3 regions of the Staphylococcus sp. HMSC068C09 genome follow, and region 1 is predicted to be linked to each of the others. Evidence: riboswitches for the same ligand, from Rfam matches in the RefSeq annotation. Region 1 holds a riboswitch; each other region holds the start of a gene.

Evidence for each region. A riboswitch is a leader RNA that binds a small molecule or an ion and turns the genes downstream of it on or off. The one in region 1 is predicted to bind thiamine pyrophosphate.
Region 2: linked by a shared signal. The riboswitch ahead of HMPREF2930_RS06150 (ECF transporter S component) and the one ahead of HMPREF2930_RS01585 (LuxE/PaaK family acyltransferase) in region 1 are both predicted to bind thiamine pyrophosphate.
Region 3: linked by a shared signal. The riboswitch ahead of tenA (thiaminase II) and the one ahead of HMPREF2930_RS01585 (LuxE/PaaK family acyltransferase) in region 1 are both predicted to bind thiamine pyrophosphate.

Annotation. Positions count from the first base shown of each region.
Region 1 covers NZ_KV813737.1:25,877-28,086, reverse strand. The annotation lists gene HMPREF2930_RS01585 (LuxE/PaaK family acyltransferase) at 1-996, opposite strand, end outside; TPP riboswitch at 1,062-1,165, opposite strand; TPP riboswitch at 1,265-1,363, shown strand; gene HMPREF2930_RS01580 (ECF transporter S component) at 1,468-2,040, shown strand; gene HMPREF2930_RS01575 (YeiH family protein) at 2,122-2,210, opposite strand, start outside.
Region 2 covers NZ_KV813756.1:285,273-287,482, forward strand. The annotation lists gene HMPREF2930_RS06145 (ABC transporter ATP-binding protein) at 1-335, opposite strand, end outside; gene HMPREF2930_RS06150 (ECF transporter S component) at 348-923, opposite strand; TPP riboswitch at 1,016-1,117, opposite strand; gene graF (glycopeptide resistance-associated protein GraF) at 1,405-1,524, opposite strand; gene auxA (lipoteichoic acid stability factor AuxA) at 1,677-2,210, shown strand, end outside.
Region 3 covers NZ_KV813732.1:25,966-28,175, reverse strand. The annotation lists gene thiD (bifunctional hydroxymethylpyrimidine kinase/phosphomethylpyrimidine kinase) at 1-448, opposite strand, end outside; gene tenA (thiaminase II) at 441-1,130, opposite strand; TPP riboswitch at 1,207-1,309, opposite strand; gene HMPREF2930_RS00740 (transglycosylase family protein) at 1,522-2,210, opposite strand, start outside.

The sequences.
Region 1 (2,210 bases):
ATGTAAAACGAAACCTTTTTCTTTATATTCTCCTATATCTTCCATTAAAATTGCTGCAACTGAATTGTAGTTAGCTAAATCATAGTGAATAAGAATACCTTTCTCTCCTTCAGATACTTCTTCCATTGTTAAAGGATTTACAATTCTACTTCGACACCAATGAGGACTATATTTAGTTGAAGGAGAAATGGTATTACCTTTATCGTAAAATTGGGTACTTAATTCTGTAACACCATACATGTTGACACAATTTTCTTTAGGAATACCAAAAGTAGTTGTTAATCGTTCGTAAAAATCATGTTGAGGTAATTCTTTGGAACGATTTTTGTAACCTCCTGTATCTAATATGCGACTACCTTTGGGTAAATGAAATTTAATGTTATGGTCATCAAGATATTCTAATAAATGTACCATACTATAAGTTGCCCCTAAAAGAGCAAATGGTTTTTGATTATCCTCTGAGTTTTTCAAATCTTTTATTAATGATTCATATTGAATACCATGTTCATCGATATAATTTTGACTATCTTTCGTTCCAAAGTTAGTTCTAGCCACTTCAAGATAATGAGCCAATGAAGAGTTAGGCATAGCTTGAGGAGTGGGGAACAAAACGCCTATTTTTATTTTCTCAATATCCGGTATGAACATCTTTTTAAAAAAAGTAGTTAATGCTAAGTCATAAACCTCTAAATCCATATGATAGTTTTTTCCTTTAATACCACTCGTTGTTCCACTGGTCATATATGTATATTTAGTATCCTTAAGTGGTATAGCGCTAAACGTAGCATATTTAAATGCATTGATTGGAACAGCAGGTATTTCTTTCCAATTTGAAACATTTTGTGGTGTTTTACCTTTAGAGATACTGAATTTTTTATAATCTTCGTTTTCATTAAATTGAAATTTGTAAATTTTTAAAGCCATTTCTGGAAAATCATCTGAATTACCACGTTCAATAAAATCTAAAACACTTTCTTTAATTTGATTAATGTCCATATATTAATCTCCTTTCATAAAAAAAGAGAGCAACAAAAAGTGCTCTCTGTGTAGTAGTAATGACAACAATTACTAAATCACTTTCCTACGTTGGTTTTAACCATAACAGGTTCAATGGTTGAAGCGACATATTAGCTTCTCTCAGCAAGTAGCACCCATAGTGATATATATTCAATCTAATATCTGTATTATATTTTAAAATAAATAAAATAGCAAAATTGTTCTTTGACAAAAAAATAAAAAAATTTTATATTTATTTTATAGTAGATATAAGTACTAGGGGTGTTTATAAACTGAGATGGAGTTATCCAAACCCTTTGAACCTGAACTAGTTAGTACTAGCGTAGGGAAGTATATAATAGGTTTTTACATACATATATATACTTTTAAATGCGCAAACTATCTAGAAGGGATATGTTTGTGTTTTTTTATGTGTTTTCACTTAAAAATTCAGATAGGAGTCTAAATATTATGAAAAAATTAAAATTAGCGGATATTCTAGCAACAGTATTGATTAGCTTTATATTTGGCTTATTTTATAAAGTAGTTGGATTAATGGTTGCTGGTTTAAAACCAATAGGATTACATTTAGATCAAATTGCGTATGGATTATGGTTCGTTGCCGCAATTGTTGCGTTCTTAATTATTAGAAAACCAGGAGTAGCCTTGTTAGCAGAGTTAGCAGCTGGGGCAGGAGAAACAATATTATCTGGGGAATTAAATATGTCGATTTTATTACATAGTTTTGCTCAGGGATTAGCATGTGAATTGATATTTTTAATTTTTAAATATAAATCTTATAAATTAATAGTGGCGATGATAGCTGGAGCTACTGCAGGAATATTTACTATACCAGTAGATTGGGTATTTAATTATTTAGGAGATTTGCCTACTTGGAACGTTATATTACTTTATACGATAAGAATTATTAGTGGCACAATTTTATCTGGTATGTTTGGTTATTATATTGTAAAAGCATTAGAAAAAACAGGAGTTACAAATTTGTTCCAAAGTTCTTCGAAAAAAGATATTGATTCTTTATAATCATTAATAATATATAAAGATCAGAAAAACCTATTAAAATCTACGAAACTTTATGGGTATGATTTTAATAGGTTTAATTTACTAATAAAATACTTTAATAATTGTAAAAGTTATTCCAGATAGACAAATTGAAGTTATACATATCACTATGAAAGGTTTAAGTGCTTTTG
Region 2 (2,210 bases), on a different contig from region 1:
TTTTTAATTTGTTCATCCATGTCTTCTCTTGGCACTTTTTGATTTTCTAAGACGAAAGCTAATTCTTCGTAAACTTTTGGCATACAAAATTGTGTATCTGGGTCTTGAAAAATAACCCCGGAATTAGGATCAATGTCTAGTTCATCATATTTCATCGGTAATTCTATAAGATTAGGAACAATGCCACTAAGGACATTAAGCAATGTGCTTTTACCAGATCCTGAAGGACCTAGTAAAAGCACTTTTTCTTTATCTTTAATTTCTATATTTAGATTATCGAAAATTTTTCGATCACCATTTGGATATTTTAGACGTAAATTTTTGACTTTTAACACAATCATTTCCCCTTATAAGTTGTCGTAATCTTTTTGAGAGGCAGGACGGAATAATTTAGTTACTCCAGTTTGATCTAAGGCTTTTACAATTAAATAAGAGAGTATACCAGACAGTACAATACCACTAATAGCACGGAAAATGATGAAAAGTAGTAAGTTCCAACCCGCAACTTCGTTTAGATAGCCGTAAAAATAATCTACAGGGAAAGATACTAATGCTGTTACTAAACCAGCTAACATTGCTACCATTAAAGAACGTGATTTGTATTTAAAGATAGCAAACACAATTTCACATGCTAGACCTTGTAAAATGGCATATACTATAGTAGGAATATCAAATTTCCCCATAACAATAGTTTCACCTGCACCAGCAGCAAATTCAGCAATTAATGCAATACCTGGTTTAGGAATAATTAAGTAAGCCACAATAGCAGCCATAAACCAAATACCGTATGTAAGTTGCTCTAGATGTATACCAGCTACTTGAGCTAAATTATATGGCAACCACCATAAGTTATAAATGATTGCAAAAATAACAGCAATCAGCACCGTAACTAGAATTTCTGAAAGTTTTAAACCTTTAGACATAAAATAGTTCCTCCTAAAAAAACGCACAACCCTTCGTAGAAAAGTTGTGCGTAAATTTAAATAAAAATGCTATTGATTATTAAAAACATGATTTATTTAAGTTAACACTTTCCTACGCTAGTTTTTAACTAGATCAGGTTCAAAGGGTTTGAGGTTAAGCCTCATCTCAGTGCTATACACCCCTAGTGCATTTATATTTTATTTATTTTAAATGTATGACTTTTAATAGTAGATGTCAAGATGCTTTTAATCTATATTTAATTAAAAATAAATTATAATTAAACAGTTTACATATTTAACAATAAACAGTTTACATATTTAACAATTAAAATGTAATTAGTTCTAAAAATAATGAAAGAAAGTAGGATAGATTTATTTCCAACTCAGCCATCGATAGCCAATATATTAAAAATACCTGAGACAGCTTGTATGTCTCAGGCTTATTCATTAAATATTCTTAATGATGACATAAATAAGAAAATTAGTCTAATGTATTTTGAACATCTTGTTTAGTTTGTTCAATATCATCAGTTTTTTCTTCTTTTTGTTCTTTTAATTTTTCTTCATATTCTTTTGCTTTTTTTGCATCTTCATGTGTCATAGGACAACTCTCCTTTTTCATAGATTACTTTACAAAACTAATATACCCAATTAATAAAAGAATAAACTTCATCTCAGTCTAGAGAAGTATTTTATTTTTTATTAAAGACAAGAATAGAAAGTTCATATATAATTAATTTTGAGGTGAACTGTATGTCTTTTCTTAAGAAACACGCCGAGATTATCTATAGTTACTTGATCGGTATCGTTTCACTCTTCACAGGTCTCATTATCTTAATCAATTTGCCTTTAATCCATAAACTAAAAGATAAAGATAAAATTGATTTAAAAATACATAATATATGGGACTTTCTTAATGCATTTTTTAGTGAAATAATTAGAGTGATGAGTAGATTCATAGGCAACTTTCCAGTTGTAAGTGCAGTCATAATTATTCTATTTGGTATTCTAGTCATATTGATTGGATATACGTTATTTAGAACAACCAAATACGATTACGACATCTCAATTTTCTTTTTAGTTATTGGTATTTTATACTTCCTCATTACAATTACATTGATGACTCAAGTATATGGTTTTTGGGCAATTATATTCATTATTCCATTTGTGATTCATACAGGATATATTGTTTATAAAGATGAATTGTATCAAGAAAATAGAAAAGTTCATTATTTATGGATTATTATTTCATATGGAATAAGTTACTTGATTACTCAACTGTCATTG
Region 3 (2,210 bases), on a different contig from region 1:
AGCCAGTAATTTCTTCAGCTTCTGGAATGTTAGGAGTAACGACATCCGCTAATGGTAAGAGCGTTTTCTGAAGATGTTTTTTTGTTTCATCATCCATTAAGGAATCACCACTTTTTGCTAGCATAACTGGATCGATAACATAGGGAATATTGCTATGATTTTTTAAATACGTTTGAATCAGTTCCATCGTTTCATGTGTAGCAATCATTCCAGTCTTAATTGCGTGAGGTAATTCATCATCAAATACGCTATCTAATTGTTCTTTAACCCAACTAGTTTCTAGATTATGGATATGTTGAACTCCTTTAGTATTTTGAGCCACAATACTTGTAATAGCAGCCATTCCATATACGCCACAAGCATGGAATGATTTTAAATCTGCCATAACTCCTGCGCCACCAGAAGGGTCAGTACCAGCAATTGTTAACGCAATCTTAGGTTTATTCATGATTTGCTCCTCCAAAATCCCATTCTTCATCAATGTATGCCATATTAAAGAAGTGACGTTCATGTACAGTACTTTGTAAAAATGCTTCTTTAATTTCTCTTTTTTCCTGTTCGGTACAATGTTCTGTAAGTTCATTTAACAAACGGTCAAATACTTCAATTAAAGGTGCCATTTCAGTGCTATAAAAATCAAGCCACTTAGCAGTAAGTGCATCTCTATTAAGATTTGAATCTTCTAATCCCCATTTAGCAACCACTTCATATACGTAAGGACATGGTGCCATTGCAGCTATAGTGTATGCAGCATTTTCGTGTGTATAAGCATGATAATACATATGTTTAATGTAATGATCTCCACTAGGTGGCCACACTTTTTCTTTTACAATTTCTTCATAAGGTTCATTAATATAGTCCGCTAAAATTTCATGGGCTTCTACTTCGCCGTCTAACATAAATTCAATTTGCTCTACTAAGAATTTCACTTCTTTCATAGTAGGTGCTTTAGGAATAAGTAAAGCATATAAATTAGTAAATTCTTTTAAATAAGAAGCATCAGCACGTAAGTATTGGCGTACTGCTTGTTTTGATAATTTTCCCTTTAATAAATCTTGAATAAAACCATCATTATAAATCTCTTCAATAATTGGCTTTGACGCTTGCTTTAATTCATCTGAAAAACTCATTAACTATTCCTCCTTAAATAAAAAAACTACATTTCAACGTAGAAATGTAGTCAATATTCAAAAAAATAGAATGAATGAATATGTATTACTACTTTCCTACGTTGGCATTAACCAAATCAGGTTATAAGGGTCTGAATGCTTCATCTCAGCCATGTTCCATGGCTCCCCTAGTAGTCTTTAGTTTAATTTAACCATAACAAAACCATTGTTATAATTCAAATAAAAAAGATATTCATTGAAATAAGTTTAATTCATACAACTATTATTATAAATATAATAAATAAAGAATAGTACAGAAATCTTTCTAAATTCAGTCATTACTATCAATATATATAAAAATGCCTAAGACAACTCATATTGTCTCAGGCACTAGTAAATTATTTATTAAGTTTTACGCTGTAACCCATTGAGATGGACCTGCAGTATTATAAAGTTTTACTGCCGCAGCATCTTGAACACTTTCAGGTGCTTGTGCTGGTGATACACCTTTATATTGTGCTGGTGCTACTGAATCCCAAGTAGATTGTAAGAATTGATATTTACCTGCTGCACCAGAAGAAGGGTTGATGGCATGAATATCTCCACCTGATTCGCGTTGAGCGATTTGTTGTAAATGACTATTTACATTTACAGATGAACCACTTGTTGATTGTTTAGGTTGATTTGTAGTTGCATTAGCAGGTGCTTGTTGTGTTTGAGTTGCTTGTTTAGTTTGTGTTGTTTTTGGTGCTTGTTGTGTTTGAGCTTCATTTGCATAGTGTTGACTTACATTTGAAGTTGAAGCTGATTGATTTATATGATTATAATTATTATTTTGGAAAGATACATTTTGTGCTGATTGAGTTGAAGCTACATTTTGATTAGCACTATTTACAGTTGAACCGTTTGATGGATAATATTCCCATTTAAAATATGTTCCATCTGACCAAAAATGATAAGTTTTACCATTTAAATTAAATTGGTAATTATAAGCTCCTTCTTGAATAGGATGTTGATTTAATGATTGATCGTTAGATTCCGCTAATTGAGCTAATTTTTCTTTATTAATTTGATTTTCACTTGCATCAGCATGACTTACGT